DNA from 4 places in the Staphylococcus sp. GW821-FHT11H10 genome. Region 2 is predicted to be linked to each of the others. Evidence: riboswitches for the same ligand, from Rfam matches in the RefSeq annotation. Region 2 holds a riboswitch; each other region holds the start of a gene.
The links. A riboswitch is a leader RNA that binds a small molecule or an ion and turns the genes downstream of it on or off. The one in region 2 is predicted to bind thiamine pyrophosphate.
Positions count from the first base shown of each region.

Region 1: it holds a riboswitch for thiamine pyrophosphate, as region 2 does, so the genes downstream of both, tenA (thiaminase II) here and AC1RRU_RS04170 (ECF transporter S component) in region 2, are expected to answer to the same signal.
Region 3: it holds a riboswitch for thiamine pyrophosphate, as region 2 does, so the genes downstream of both, AC1RRU_RS01770 (thiamine phosphate synthase) here and AC1RRU_RS04170 (ECF transporter S component) in region 2, are expected to answer to the same signal.
Region 4: it holds a riboswitch for thiamine pyrophosphate, as region 2 does, so the genes downstream of both, AC1RRU_RS02930 (ABC transporter substrate-binding protein) here and AC1RRU_RS04170 (ECF transporter S component) in region 2, are expected to answer to the same signal.

Region 1 covers NZ_JBXARC010000015.1:46,682-49,874, reverse strand. The annotation lists gene thiD (bifunctional hydroxymethylpyrimidine kinase/phosphomethylpyrimidine kinase) at 1-594, opposite strand, end outside; gene tenA (thiaminase II) at 587-1,276, opposite strand; TPP riboswitch at 1,352-1,454, opposite strand; gene AC1RRU_RS08975 (transglycosylase family protein) at 1,565-2,272, opposite strand; gene AC1RRU_RS08970 (single-stranded DNA-binding protein) at 2,611-3,009, opposite strand.
Region 2 covers NZ_JBXARC010000004.1:138,689-141,881, forward strand. The annotation lists gene AC1RRU_RS04165 (ABC transporter ATP-binding protein) at 1-529, opposite strand, end outside; gene AC1RRU_RS04170 (ECF transporter S component) at 542-1,117, opposite strand; TPP riboswitch at 1,204-1,303, opposite strand; gene graF (glycopeptide resistance-associated protein GraF) at 1,593-1,712, opposite strand; gene auxA (lipoteichoic acid stability factor AuxA) at 1,862-3,157, shown strand.
Region 3 covers NZ_JBXARC010000002.1:41,945-45,137, forward strand. The annotation lists gene thiS (sulfur carrier protein ThiS) at 1-191, opposite strand, end outside; gene thiO (glycine oxidase ThiO) at 175-1,290, opposite strand; gene AC1RRU_RS01770 (thiamine phosphate synthase) at 1,283-1,873, opposite strand; TPP riboswitch at 1,937-2,046, opposite strand; gene AC1RRU_RS01775 (pyruvate MFS transporter) at 2,386-3,193, shown strand, end outside.
Region 4 covers NZ_JBXARC010000003.1:74,508-77,700, forward strand. The annotation lists gene AC1RRU_RS02915 (MerR family transcriptional regulator) at 1-355, opposite strand, end outside; gene AC1RRU_RS02920 (CPBP family intramembrane glutamic endopeptidase) at 432-1,268, opposite strand; gene AC1RRU_RS02925 (helix-turn-helix domain-containing protein) at 1,306-1,644, opposite strand; TPP riboswitch at 1,824-1,927, shown strand; gene AC1RRU_RS02930 (ABC transporter substrate-binding protein) at 1,986-2,897, shown strand; gene AC1RRU_RS02935 (choice-of-anchor I family protein) at 2,949-3,193, opposite strand, start outside.

The DNA.
Region 1 (3,193 bases), on a different contig from region 2:
ATATACATCATCCTTAGTAAACAAGAAATCTTTGGCATTGTTTAAATCAGCAGAATGCCCACCTTTTATTACGACGCCTTTACTACCTATCTCGTTAATAAATATGTTACCAGCTTTTCGTATATTTTCTTCAGTGTCTATTTTGATACCAGTAATTTCCTCTGCTTCAGGAATATTAGGCGTGACGACATCTGCTAAAGGTAGTAATGTATTCTGTAAATGTTTCTTAGTATCATCATCCATAAGTGAATCACCACTTTTAGCAAGCATAACTGGATCAATAACGTATGGAATATCTGAATGCTGTTTCAAATAATGTTGGATTAACTCCATTGTTTCATGAGTTGCAATCATGCCTGTCTTAATAGCATGTGGTAATTCATCATTAAAGACACTGTCTAATTGTTCTTGTACCCAACTTATCTCAAGATTATGGATGTGTTGAACGCCTTTCGTGTTTTGCGCAACAATACTTGTAATCGCTGCCATACCGTAGACGCCACAGGCATGAAATGATTTTAAATCGGCCATTACACCAGCGCCACCTGATGGATCAGTTCCTGCAATTGTTAAAGCAATTTTGGGTTTATGCATTTTTGTCGCCTCCGAAGTTCCACTGTTCATTAATATAAGCCATATTAAAGAAATTACGTTCATGTATAGTACTTTGTAAGAAACTTTCTTTAATATCTTTTTTCTCTTGTTCTGTACAATTTGCTGTTAATTCATCTAATAAATTGTCAAATACTTCGATTAATGGTCGCATTTCTGTGCTATAGAAATCAAACCATTTCGATGTTACTGAATCTCTATTTAGATTTTGATCATCTAATGCCATTTTAGCTACTACTTCATATACATAAGGACAAGGTGCCATTGCAGCTATAGTATACGCAGCATTTTCATGTGCATATGCGTGATAATACATATGTTTAATATAATGATCTCCACTAGGTGGCCATACTTTTTCTTTAACAATTTCTTCATAAGGTTCGTTGATATAATCTGCTAGGATTTCATGTGCCTCAACCTCACCATCAAGCATAAATTCAATTTGTTCAACTAAAAATTTAACATCCTTCATTGATGGCGCTTTTGGGATAAGAAGTGCATATAAATTTGTAAATTCTTTCAAATATGATGCATCTGCTCTTAAATATTGACGTACTGCTTGAGCATCTAAATCCCCTTTTAATAGGTCTTGTATAAAACCATCATTATAAATTTCTTCAATAATAGGTTGCGCAGCCTCTTTAATCTCAGTTGAAAATGTCATATTAATCCTCCTTAAAATTAAAAAATGCTACATTTCAACGTAGAAATGTAGCTATCATTCAATAAAGAGAACGTAACATTTACATAACTACTTTCCTACGTTGGTACTAACCAAATCAGGTTATAAGGGTCTGAATTAATCATCTCAGCCATTTACTATGGCTCCCCTAGTAGCATTAATTTATTAATTTAACAATATCAAAATGACTGCGTTTTATCAAACAAAACAAAAAAGAGTGGAACAAAATTCACTGTTCCACTCTTACTTTAAAATAATTAAATTACTATATTATGCAGTTACCCATTGTGAAGCGCCTGCAGTGTTATATAATTTAACTGCTGCAGCATCTTGTACGTCTTCAGGAGCTTGTGCTGGTGAAACACCTTTATATTCATCAGGAGCTACTGAATCCCAAGTAGATTGTAAGAATTGATATTTACCTGCTGCACCTGAACTTGGGTTGATAGCAGTAATGTCGCCACCAGATTCACGTTGTGCAATTTGTTGTAAATGACTGTTAACATTTACAGAAGAACCACTTGAAGCATTGTTATTTGAAGAACTTGAGTTAGAAGTTGTAGCTTCAGTTTGTGGTTGTTGTGTTTGTTCAGTTTGAGGTGCTTGTTGAGTTTGAGTTGGTTGAGCTTGACTAGATTGTTGTTGTGAACCAACTTGTTCAGCTGAAGTTTGATTAGAAACAGTTGAAGCTTGTGCACTTACATCTTGTTGTTGAGAAGCTTGACCTGATTGTGCATAGTTCCAGCTCCAATTAGTACCATCTGATTCAAAATGGTAAGTGAAACCTTCATAATCAAAAGTTACATTGTAAGCACCTTCTTGGATAGGGCTATCATTTAATGATTGATCGTTTGATTGAGCTAATTGAGCTAATTCTGCTTTATTTACTTGAGCTTCGCTCGCATCTGCGTGTCCAGCGTTGCCAGCAACTACTCCTAAACCTACTGCTAATGATGAAGCAATAATTGTCTTTTTCATAATATATATATCCTCCTAAGAATGTTTGTGTCTTAATTAATTTTACAAGTAACACTTTAACATCCATAAAATCATAGTAGGTTACAGTGAAATAAAAAAAGACAGGACTTTTTTACATAGAAATTACATTAGTAAAACCATAATTATTTCAATTGCAAACTATCATGACAGTTTTGAATAGGTAAATAAACATCTTTTCTTTGTAATATTTATGAAATCTTTCAGATAATTAAATGGATAATTTAATAGCCTCCCTTATAAAATTCTTTATATAAGAGAGGCCATGAGTATAATTAAAAGAAGTTTTTATAGTAAAAAGGGATGGAGTTATTAGAACATTAGTTAACATCAATCACTTCAAGGTGATCAAAGGAATAAGCGTCTTCATCATATGAGGTGTTAGGAAGAATATTATCATTTTTAGATTTAGGGGACATAAATTTAATTGTTTCAACATATAATTCAGTCACAAAGTGCGTTTGGCCATCTTTATCGTACTTACGAGATCTCATTTGTCCTGTAATACCAACTAAAGTGCCTTGGTCTGTATATGATTCTATATTTGTTGCTGTTTTACCAAATGCCTTACAAAAAATATAATCACAAGCTATTTCATTATTTTCATCTTTATAATTACGTTCAGTTGCAACACAGAACGTAGCTATTTTCACCTCCTCGTTTTCAAATATTTGTGCCTTTTTGGTCAATCGACCTACTATCACAATTTTATTTAGCATGTGTCACCTCCTTCTATAACTATATTATTCATTTATAATTTAAGCGTCAAAATTCTATTTTTAATATTTTTATTCCTCTTAATACACAAAGTTTGATATATTTAAAGAAAATAATTGTAAAACTCATATTAGATTATTAATAATTTCATTTTTTGCATAATTTAAATTTTTTTGGGGATGTGAT
Region 2 (3,193 bases):
ACCATAACTGAATAAGTCGTTGCCACAAATCAGCTGTAGCATCTACATCTAACATGGCAGTAGGCTCATCTAAGAAAAGCGTATTAGCTTCTTGTAAAATAGTTTCAACAATAGCGAGCTTTTGTTTCATGCCACCACTTAAATGATTGACAAAAGTATTGTCCGTAACATTTAAATCAACCGATGCTAAAGCATTCTCTATAAGTGCGTCCATTTCATTGCGTGGTACTTGCTTATTTTCTAGAACGAAAGCAAGTTCTTCATACACTTTAGGCATACAAAACTGCGTATCTGGATCTTGAAAAATGACGCCGGAGTGTGGGTCAATTTCAAGCTCATCATATTTCATCGGTAATTCAATTAGATTTGGAACGATACCACTTAAAACATTAAGCAATGTGCTCTTACCAGATCCAGAAGGACCTAGTAAAAGCACTTTTTCTTTATCTTTAATTTCAATATTTAAATTATCGAAGATTTTACGTTCGCCGTTAGGATATTTTAGACGTAAATTTTTCGCTTTTAACACTTTAATTTCCCCTTATAGGTTGTCGTAGTCTTTTTGAGATGCAGGGCGGAATAATTTCGTTACACCTGTTTGATCTAATGCTTTAACAATCAGATAAGATAATAAGCCTGCAATGACAATACCGCTAATAGAACGGAAGATAATGAATAAAAGAAGATTCCATCCTGCGACTTCAGCTAAATAACCGTAATAATAATCAACTGGAAATGAAATTAATGCAGTTGCTAATCCTGCTAATATAGCAACCATTAATGATCTAGATTTATATTTGAAAATAGCAAAAATAATTTCACAAGCTAAACCTTGAAGGATAGCATATACAATTGTAGGGATATCAAATTTACCCATAACAATTGTTTCACCAGCACCTGCGGCAAATTCTGCAATTAGTGCAATACCAGGTTTAGGAATTATTAAATACGCAACGATAGCTGCCATAAACCAAACGCCATAAGTTAATTGCTCAATGTGAACACCGGCAACTTGGGCCACATTATATGCAAACCACCATAAGTTATAAATAATAGCAAATACTACTGCAATCAGAACAGTTACTAATATTTCTGAAAGCTTTAAACCTTTTGACATGTTATTTCCTCCTAAAAAACGCACAACCATCCGTAGAAAGTTGTGCGTGAATTTAAATAAAATGCTATATGTATTTACCACAATTATTTATATTAGCAACACTTTCCTACGCTAGTTTTAACTAGTTCAGGTTCAAAGGGTTCGAGGTTAAACCTCATCTCAGTATACACACCCCTAGTGCATTTTATATTTAATTTATTTTAAATGTATGACTTTTAAGATTTAATGTCAAGATGATTTTGCTAAGTTACAAATAAAAAAGGGGATTTGATTTGGTTTTACTCTGAATACGCTATTCCCTAATACACTTAACTAGTGAAATCTCTAAAATATTTAAACCTTGTATTAAAAATAAAAACTGAGAAAAGCTCGGAAAGAGCGTTCTCTCAGTTTTTAGTTAACTACTACTTTTTAGCAGTGTAGCGGTTAAATAGTATATTGTTCTCAACTCCTGCGAATTGAGATTTCTTAATAATTAATCTAAAGTGTCTTGAACATCTTTTTTAGTTTGTTCGATGTCATCAGTTTTTTCTTCTTTTTGTTCTTTTAATTTTTCTTCTACTTCTTTTGCTTTTTTAGCATCTTCGTTTGTCATAATTAACACTCCTTGATAGATTAATGATTACAATTTAAGTTTACCCACATAAAAGTAGGATAAACTTATATAGGTCTCGAGATGTATTTTATTGTTTAATAAAGACAAGATGAACATCTTACTATATAATGAATTTTGAGGTGAACAGTATGTCTTTTCTTAAGAAACACACCGAGATAATTTTTAGTTATATTATCGGTATCGTTTCACTCTTCACGGGTCTCATAATATTAATAAACTTACCTTTAATCAATCAATTAAAAGATAAAGAAAAAGTTGAGTTGAAAATTCATAATTTATGGGATTTTCTTAATGCATTCTTCAGTGAAATAATTAGAGTGATGAGTAGGTTCATAGGCAGCTTTCCTATTATTAGTGCAGTCATAATTATTCTGTTTGGTATTCTTGTAATGCTTATTGGATATGCATTATTTAGAACTACGAAATATGATTACGACATCTCAATTTTCTTTTTAATTATTGGGATTTTATACTTCCTCATTTCAATTACTTTAATGACTCAAGTGTACAGTTTTTGGGCAATTATCTTTATTATTCCTTTTATAATTCACACAGGCTACATTGTATATAAAGATGAACTTAATGTTGCTAATAGAAAAAGCCATTATCTATGGATTATCTTTTCATACGGAATAAGTTATTTAATTACTCAAATTTCTCTATACGGTAAAATTGATGCCAATGAAATTGCACCAATAGATATCTTAAGTGTAAATACATTTTTCTTAGTTATGTGGTTATTAGCGCAAGCTTCAATATGGAATTTCCTATTCTTAAGAAGAGCTTTACCATTAACTAAAGAAGAATTGGGTGAAGAAGAACCTGAATTATCAAGAACAAGTAAGGGAAATGTTTCGAATCAGTCTAAAGTTCATTTTAAACAACTTCAAGATAAAACATCAGAATATGCACGTAAGACGAGAAGAAGTGTCGATTTAGAAAAAATCAGATCAAAACGTGATAAATTTAAAAATAAATTCAAAAATGTATTTAATATTGAAGAAGATGATATACCAAATTGGATGAGACGTCCTAAATGGATTAAACCAGCATATGTAGAAATATTCTGTGGCTTCATTCTATTCTTATTTACATTTATTGAATTTAATAACAGAAACGCATTGTTTGTTTCTGGTGAATGGGAACTATCTCAAACGCAATATGTTGTTGAATGGGTAACATTGTTATTGTTAATGTTTGTAATCATTACATACATTGCAACTACATTTACACATTTCTTAAGAGGTAAATATTATTATTTACAATTATTTATGATTAGTATTCTATTCTTTAAATTGTTAACTGAATTCGTAAACATTATGATTCATGGATTATTATTATCGATTTTTATTACTCCAACTCTAATCTTAATGTTGATGGCGGTTATTATCGCATTTACGTTACAATTGAGAGAAAAACCTTAATTATTTCAAATTTTACTTAGGTGGAAGCGTGAAATC
Region 3 (3,193 bases), on a different contig from region 2:
CCAACAAATTCTAATAATTCTAATTGATCATCTTCACGTACTGTGTGTTGATGATAATCTTCTTGTTTAATTAATGTTTTATTATGTTCAACAATGACACGTTCTGGGTCTAATTCTAAAGAGACAAGCACTTGATGAATGGATTGCTCAGTATCGAACGTGAATGCATCGCCATTAATAATGCATTTCATGATTTAACCTCCTTGAGACATTGAAAGATTCATAGCGAGTTGGTTTGACTCCAGTTAATAGCCAGTTTGCGATGTCACGACCAATAACAGGGGACAATAAAATACCGTTCCGATAATGGCCGGTAATGACATATAAACCATCGTCAACCCGGTCCATAATTGGTAATTCGCCGTCCGTATATGGACGTACGCCAGACCACTGTTTAATGATATGTGCGTTTGCAAGTTCAGGTATACGTTCTGTCGCATAGTGTTCTAACCATGAGACGCCTTGTTCCGTATTACCCACAGAATAATTATCAAATTCGCTAGTAGCACCAATTAAGTAACGATTAGGCGCTTTCGGAACTATATAGCATCCATTAGTCATGAATACTGTTTGTTTTAAATTTAAATGGTCATGTTCCATGAGAAGAACTTCGCCCTTAACGCCGACAACCACACGAGGCAATTGATATTGTTTTAATAATTGAGATGACCATGCACCACTTGCCACTATGACTTTCTTCGCATATAAATCACCTTGAGATGAAACGATTTGATAGTAACCATTCTGCCGAATAATATCTGTTACATTTGTATTGAAGTAGCGCGAAATACGACGCTGTTGTAAGGATTTAAATAACGCTTTCGTATAATGATTTGCATTGATTTGTCCATCATTTGGAATGTAGATTGCCATTTCAGATGCAGTGACATTTCCTTCAGTTAAATCTGCTAATTCATCCTCTGAAAGTTCAACCACATCGTTATCGAGTGCATGTAAAAATTGAAATTGTGAACGTAAATGCGCCACATCATCAATTTGATTTGCGATTTTAATCAATCCTGATGCTTGATATTGAATATCTATTCCAGTTTCATCTTGGAGTGTTTCGCATAATTCAGGAAAACATTCACGTGACTCTAGAGCGAGACGAAATAAGTCGCTGTCTTCTGTAAATTCATTTTGTGCACCTAACATGCCTCCAGCTTTATATGAAGCATGTTTACCAGGTATATCACGGTCGACAATTGCAATGTCGAGTTGCGTATGACTGAGGTGTCTCGCAATGGACATTCCGATAACACCAGAACCAACAATAAGTACGTCATGCATCTTTCAACCACTCCTTTCGTAAATGTTGAATTTGTTGTAAAGATGCGCTCATAAAATAAGAAATTGCACAAATTCCTGCAAAGCCATTTGGAAGCCGTTGTATCGTATCTTCAGTAATACCTCCTATGGCATAGACTGGAATCGGAACTTGTAACACGGCTTTGATTTCAGACATTGATCTAGGTTGCTGATTTGGCTTAGAAGCCGTGGTAAATATATGACCATAAAAGACATAATCTAATTGATGTTGATAAGCTTGTTTCACCGAGTTAATAGTATGTGTCGACATGCTTACTTCAACATCAGGATGTTGCGCTTTATAATCAAACGCTAGTGTGTCCATTTCTCGACAGTGCAAGCGTTTAAGTGTCAAGGATTCTAATAAGTCAACATCGCTATGGATAATAATTTTGTCTTTAGGGAAACCAGCAGCGATTAATTTTTCTAAAAAGGAAAATAAATCATCACTAGACATAGGCGTACGAAATAGTAAACCATCGATGCCTTTACTAATTTCAATGAAGTGTTGTAAGTCTGCTTCTGTTAAATGTTTATAAGTTGTTATCGCAATAAAGATGTCTATCACCCCTAATAAATGAAAAAACGCTATCTCCTTCGTAGGAAATAGCGTTAGTCTCTATGTAACGATATGTGTAAGCCACTTTCCTACGCCAGTACAAACTGGATCAGGTTCCAGGAATTATAAAGTTCTTTCTTTACTCTCAGCCTTAAACAAAGGCACTTCCAGTGGATAAATTATCTATTTAATTTTAAATAATAATAAGTCGCGTTTCATTTCAAGTTCATTCTACAATTTTTTTAAATGGAGTTCAAATTTTAATGAATATTGAGATTGCAAAGCGTAAATACGAATTTAGTGAATAAAGTAACCAACGATGTACAATTTAATAAAAGAACTTTTAATTAAGATATTGAAAACGATTTCAAAAACTGGTAATATTATTAAAAATAAATGCTGAAACCCTATGATGGTAAGGGGTTTAAGGGAGTTATTTTTACAAATAGGGAGTCTCGTGATTATATTAGACAACATATTTAGAATCAACAAATTAAAGGAAGTAGGAAAAAGAGGATATGGTACAAAGACAAAAGAAAAGTAGTGTTCGTTGGTTTTTCGCATTAGCATTTTTTATCATAGGTGTTATTGCCTACATGGATAGATCTAACATCTCATATATTGCCCCACAAATGATGGAAGATTTACATATGACAAAACAACAATTTGGTCTATTAGCTTCATTCTTCTCATTAGGTTACGCGTTAATGCAAGTACCTTCTGGTATGTTAGCTGAGAAATTTGGACCTCGTAAGATGATTACAATCGCTTTAGTATGGTGGAGTGCTTTCACTATCTTTACAGGTATGATTAAACATCACGGTTTATTATATTTAGTGCGTTTCTTATTCGGTATTGGTGAAGCACCAATGTATCCATCAAACGCTGTGTTTAATGCAAACTGGTTCTCTAAAGATGAGAAAGGTAGAGCATCAAGTATGTTACTTGCTGGTTCTTACTTTGGACCTGTATTGGCACCTGTCATTACGATCGCTATTGTAAACGCGTTCAATTGGCAAGCTGTATTTTACATCTTCGGTGCTGTAGGTATCTTAATTGCAATATTATGGGGAATCATTGCGAAAGACTTACCAGAACAACATCGTATGGTAAATGACGCTGAGAAACATTTCATTATGGAGAATCGTGACCTTGTTCAAACAAGTAAATCACTACCACCTTGGAATCAATTCTTCCGTCGTGTAAGTTTCTATGCGATTGCAGGTCAATACTTTGTAGTACAATTCGTTATTTCATTATTCTTAATTTGGTTACCAACTTATTTAACTGAGCAATATCATGTTGAATTTAAAGACATGACAATTA
Region 4 (3,193 bases), on a different contig from region 2:
CAAATTTCATGTCTTGTGAGAGCTCCTTAACTTGTTCCAATCTATTCAATATATTAATTTGTTCATTAATACTTCTTTTATAATCCTTAATAATTCGATCTAAGTACTTAGTAGATTGGATGTTACACTCTTTTGAAGTAGGCTTGTTAAATAAATTTACAATATACTTTATTTCTTCTAGGCTTAAGTTTAATCGTTTCAAATCTTTGATAAGTTTCAATGTTGTATAGACAGTCTGATTAAATTCCCTATAATTATTTTGATTTCTAGAAATGTTAATCAAGCCTTTTTCTTCATAATAACGAATCATTGATTTAGATATATTAAGCTTTTTGGAAACTTCATCTATTTGCATTTTCTCATCCCCTTCCTATGTTATTTAAAAGTTATCATTAAACTATACTTGAAGGTCAATAAAAAAAGAGACTAAATTAGTCTCTCAAATTAATTCTCTGCACACTTTTCATTGCAACTAAAATTATTGCTATTACGAATAATACTATTGCTATGAGTGAAGATGTATTACCGTATGCGCCACCGGTTAGGAGTATGTTTTTAACTTTAATAATATACTGAATTACGCCGTAGTCATCATTATGCGTTGTGATGTGGACAAAGTCTGACAGATTCCAACACATATGCATAAAAACACTTGGCCAAATTGAGTTAAATTTATACGCCGTCATACCGTACAATATACCAGCGACCGTGCCACTTACGACTAATAATATTAGACTAACACCAGACATCCCGCCATTAAACAAATGGACTAAAGCGAATAATACTGATGTAACAATGATGGCAAAGGTAATATTCGCTTTCTTTTCAATGTAGCCCATTAATAAGCCTCGTACTGTTAATTCTTCAGCTATAGGTGCACATACTCCACCTAAAACAATAATTTCAAATAACATTTCTAAATATTCTATTACAGTATCAGCTTTCGTTATTTCAAAATGACCTGGAATAATGACACAATAAATGATGATATTTATAATCGGAATCAGTAAGCCAACTGATAGATAACTTAGACTAAACTTAAGTGTGTTAATACGATAGTCACTTAATTTCTCTTTAAATCCTTTATTAATTAAAAGTTTAATGAATAAAAAGGTAAGTCCCACATAGGTGATACCATGTAAGATTGTTTCAAATGATTTCAAATCTAACAAATGCCATAGTAAAGCAATATTTTGCGCAATGACTGTTAATACAAACGTCAAAATAATGACACCAATCATCTTCAAATACTTAATTATTAAATGCATCATGTACCTCCTAAGTTGAAGTAGGAGACCGATACTATTAACTTGTAAAGATTTGTGTTATTGTACCGCACACGATAACTACCAAAATTAATACGAACCACCACTTTTGAGATAAGAAATCCCAAAAATTTAAATGTTCAGGATATGATTGTGATTCTTCTCTTTTATAAGGATGAGACGTTTGCCCTGTTAATAATTCGTCTGTGGAAATGTCAAAACGTTGCGCTAATTGCACAATCATTTGCACATTCGGTTCAATCGTACCCTGTTCCCATTTGGAAACGGTTTGGCGTGTCGTGTGTAATTCAGTAGCTAATTGATCTTGAGTTAGATTATTCTCTTTACGATGTTTCCTAATCTGTTCAGCAAGTTTCATAGTTATGGTCACCTCTCTTCTAACTTAGCAAGTTCATTTGTCACTTTCCGCATACAAAATGGCGCGTTCCCTTTAATTTCGCTAACATTTTGTTTCCAAAACTTAGCTTATCATGTTAACTATATTTTTATCAGTCAATTTTCTACTATACAAATTTATGCTATGTTATTAATAGATAAAAAAATCACTAGGGGTGCATTTAATATGCTGAGAGAAAGTAAAAAACTTTCAACCCTTGAACCTGTTGGTTAGTACCAGCGTAGGAAAGTGAAATACATATACTGCTATTTCTTTCAAATTCACTTTTTTACGAAAAAATTGTCTGTTGGAGGAATTTTTTTATGGAAAAATTAATTGTTGGTTTAGAATGGTTTTTAAACCCTGATCACTTACCTTTAATTTTAGGTATTGAAAAGGGCTGGTTTAAAGAAGAAGCGTTAGAAATTGAAATGATTGAACCAGAAAAACACTTCGATGCATTGGAAGAAATCGAAAATAATTCAATGGATATTGCAATTACTGAACCTATTCATTTAGTTGAAGATAAAGCAACTAATCAAAATGTGGTAGGTTTTGCCAGATATCTACACACTAATGGCGGTGTTATGTATAACAAAGATAAAGGAATAAAGACACCTAAAGATTTAGTTGGCAAACGTCTTCAATATCCTGGAGCCCCTGGCCTAGGAGGTATTGCTATTGCTAAAACTATGATTGAAGCTGATGGTGTAACATACAAAGAAGGAGATATAACACCAGTTAATAATAGTTTTTATCATACTGACGCACTATTAAATGATAAAGCAGATGCTGCCACACTTATATTTGAAAACTTTGAGATTCTCGAAGCAAAAAGTAAAGGTTTAAATGTAGATTATTTTGCATTAAAAGATTATAACGTGCCAGACTTTTGCCAGTTAATTTTTATTACAACTCCTAATAAATTAAAAGAGGATAAAGGAAAAATAAAAAAATTCCTTAAAGTCATTAAAAAAGCAATTCAATTTATTAATACTCATCTCGAAGAAGCAGTCGATGTTTATGCTAAATATACTCAAACGGATGTAAGTAATCAATTAAATAAAGACACAATCATTGCAACTACCAAATGTTTTACTAATGATTTATCTATGAGCCCAGAATTTTATGATGACTTACAATTATGGCTTAAGGAAAATGGCAAAATTGAAACAACTATAGATGCTAAAGAATACTTTAATAACCATTTATTATTTAACAGAACCTCTAAATAATAATGATAAGAGCACACTAAATTTCAGATTAGCGTGCTCTTAATTTATATATTATTTCTCAGATTTCGAAGCTTTGCGTTTTCTAATAAATGCTAACCCTAAACCACCAAGTAACACTGACCATAACGTTGTATTTGTTTCAGTTTGACCTGATTTTGGTAGTTCACTAGTTTCTTTGTTATTAGAAGTATTTAAATGGTTTGCCTCCTCAGACACTACACTTCCATAGTTAGTTGCCCCTACGTGATGACTTGAAGATTTTGTGCTTACCACACTCAAGTTATGAGTGTTAGAAT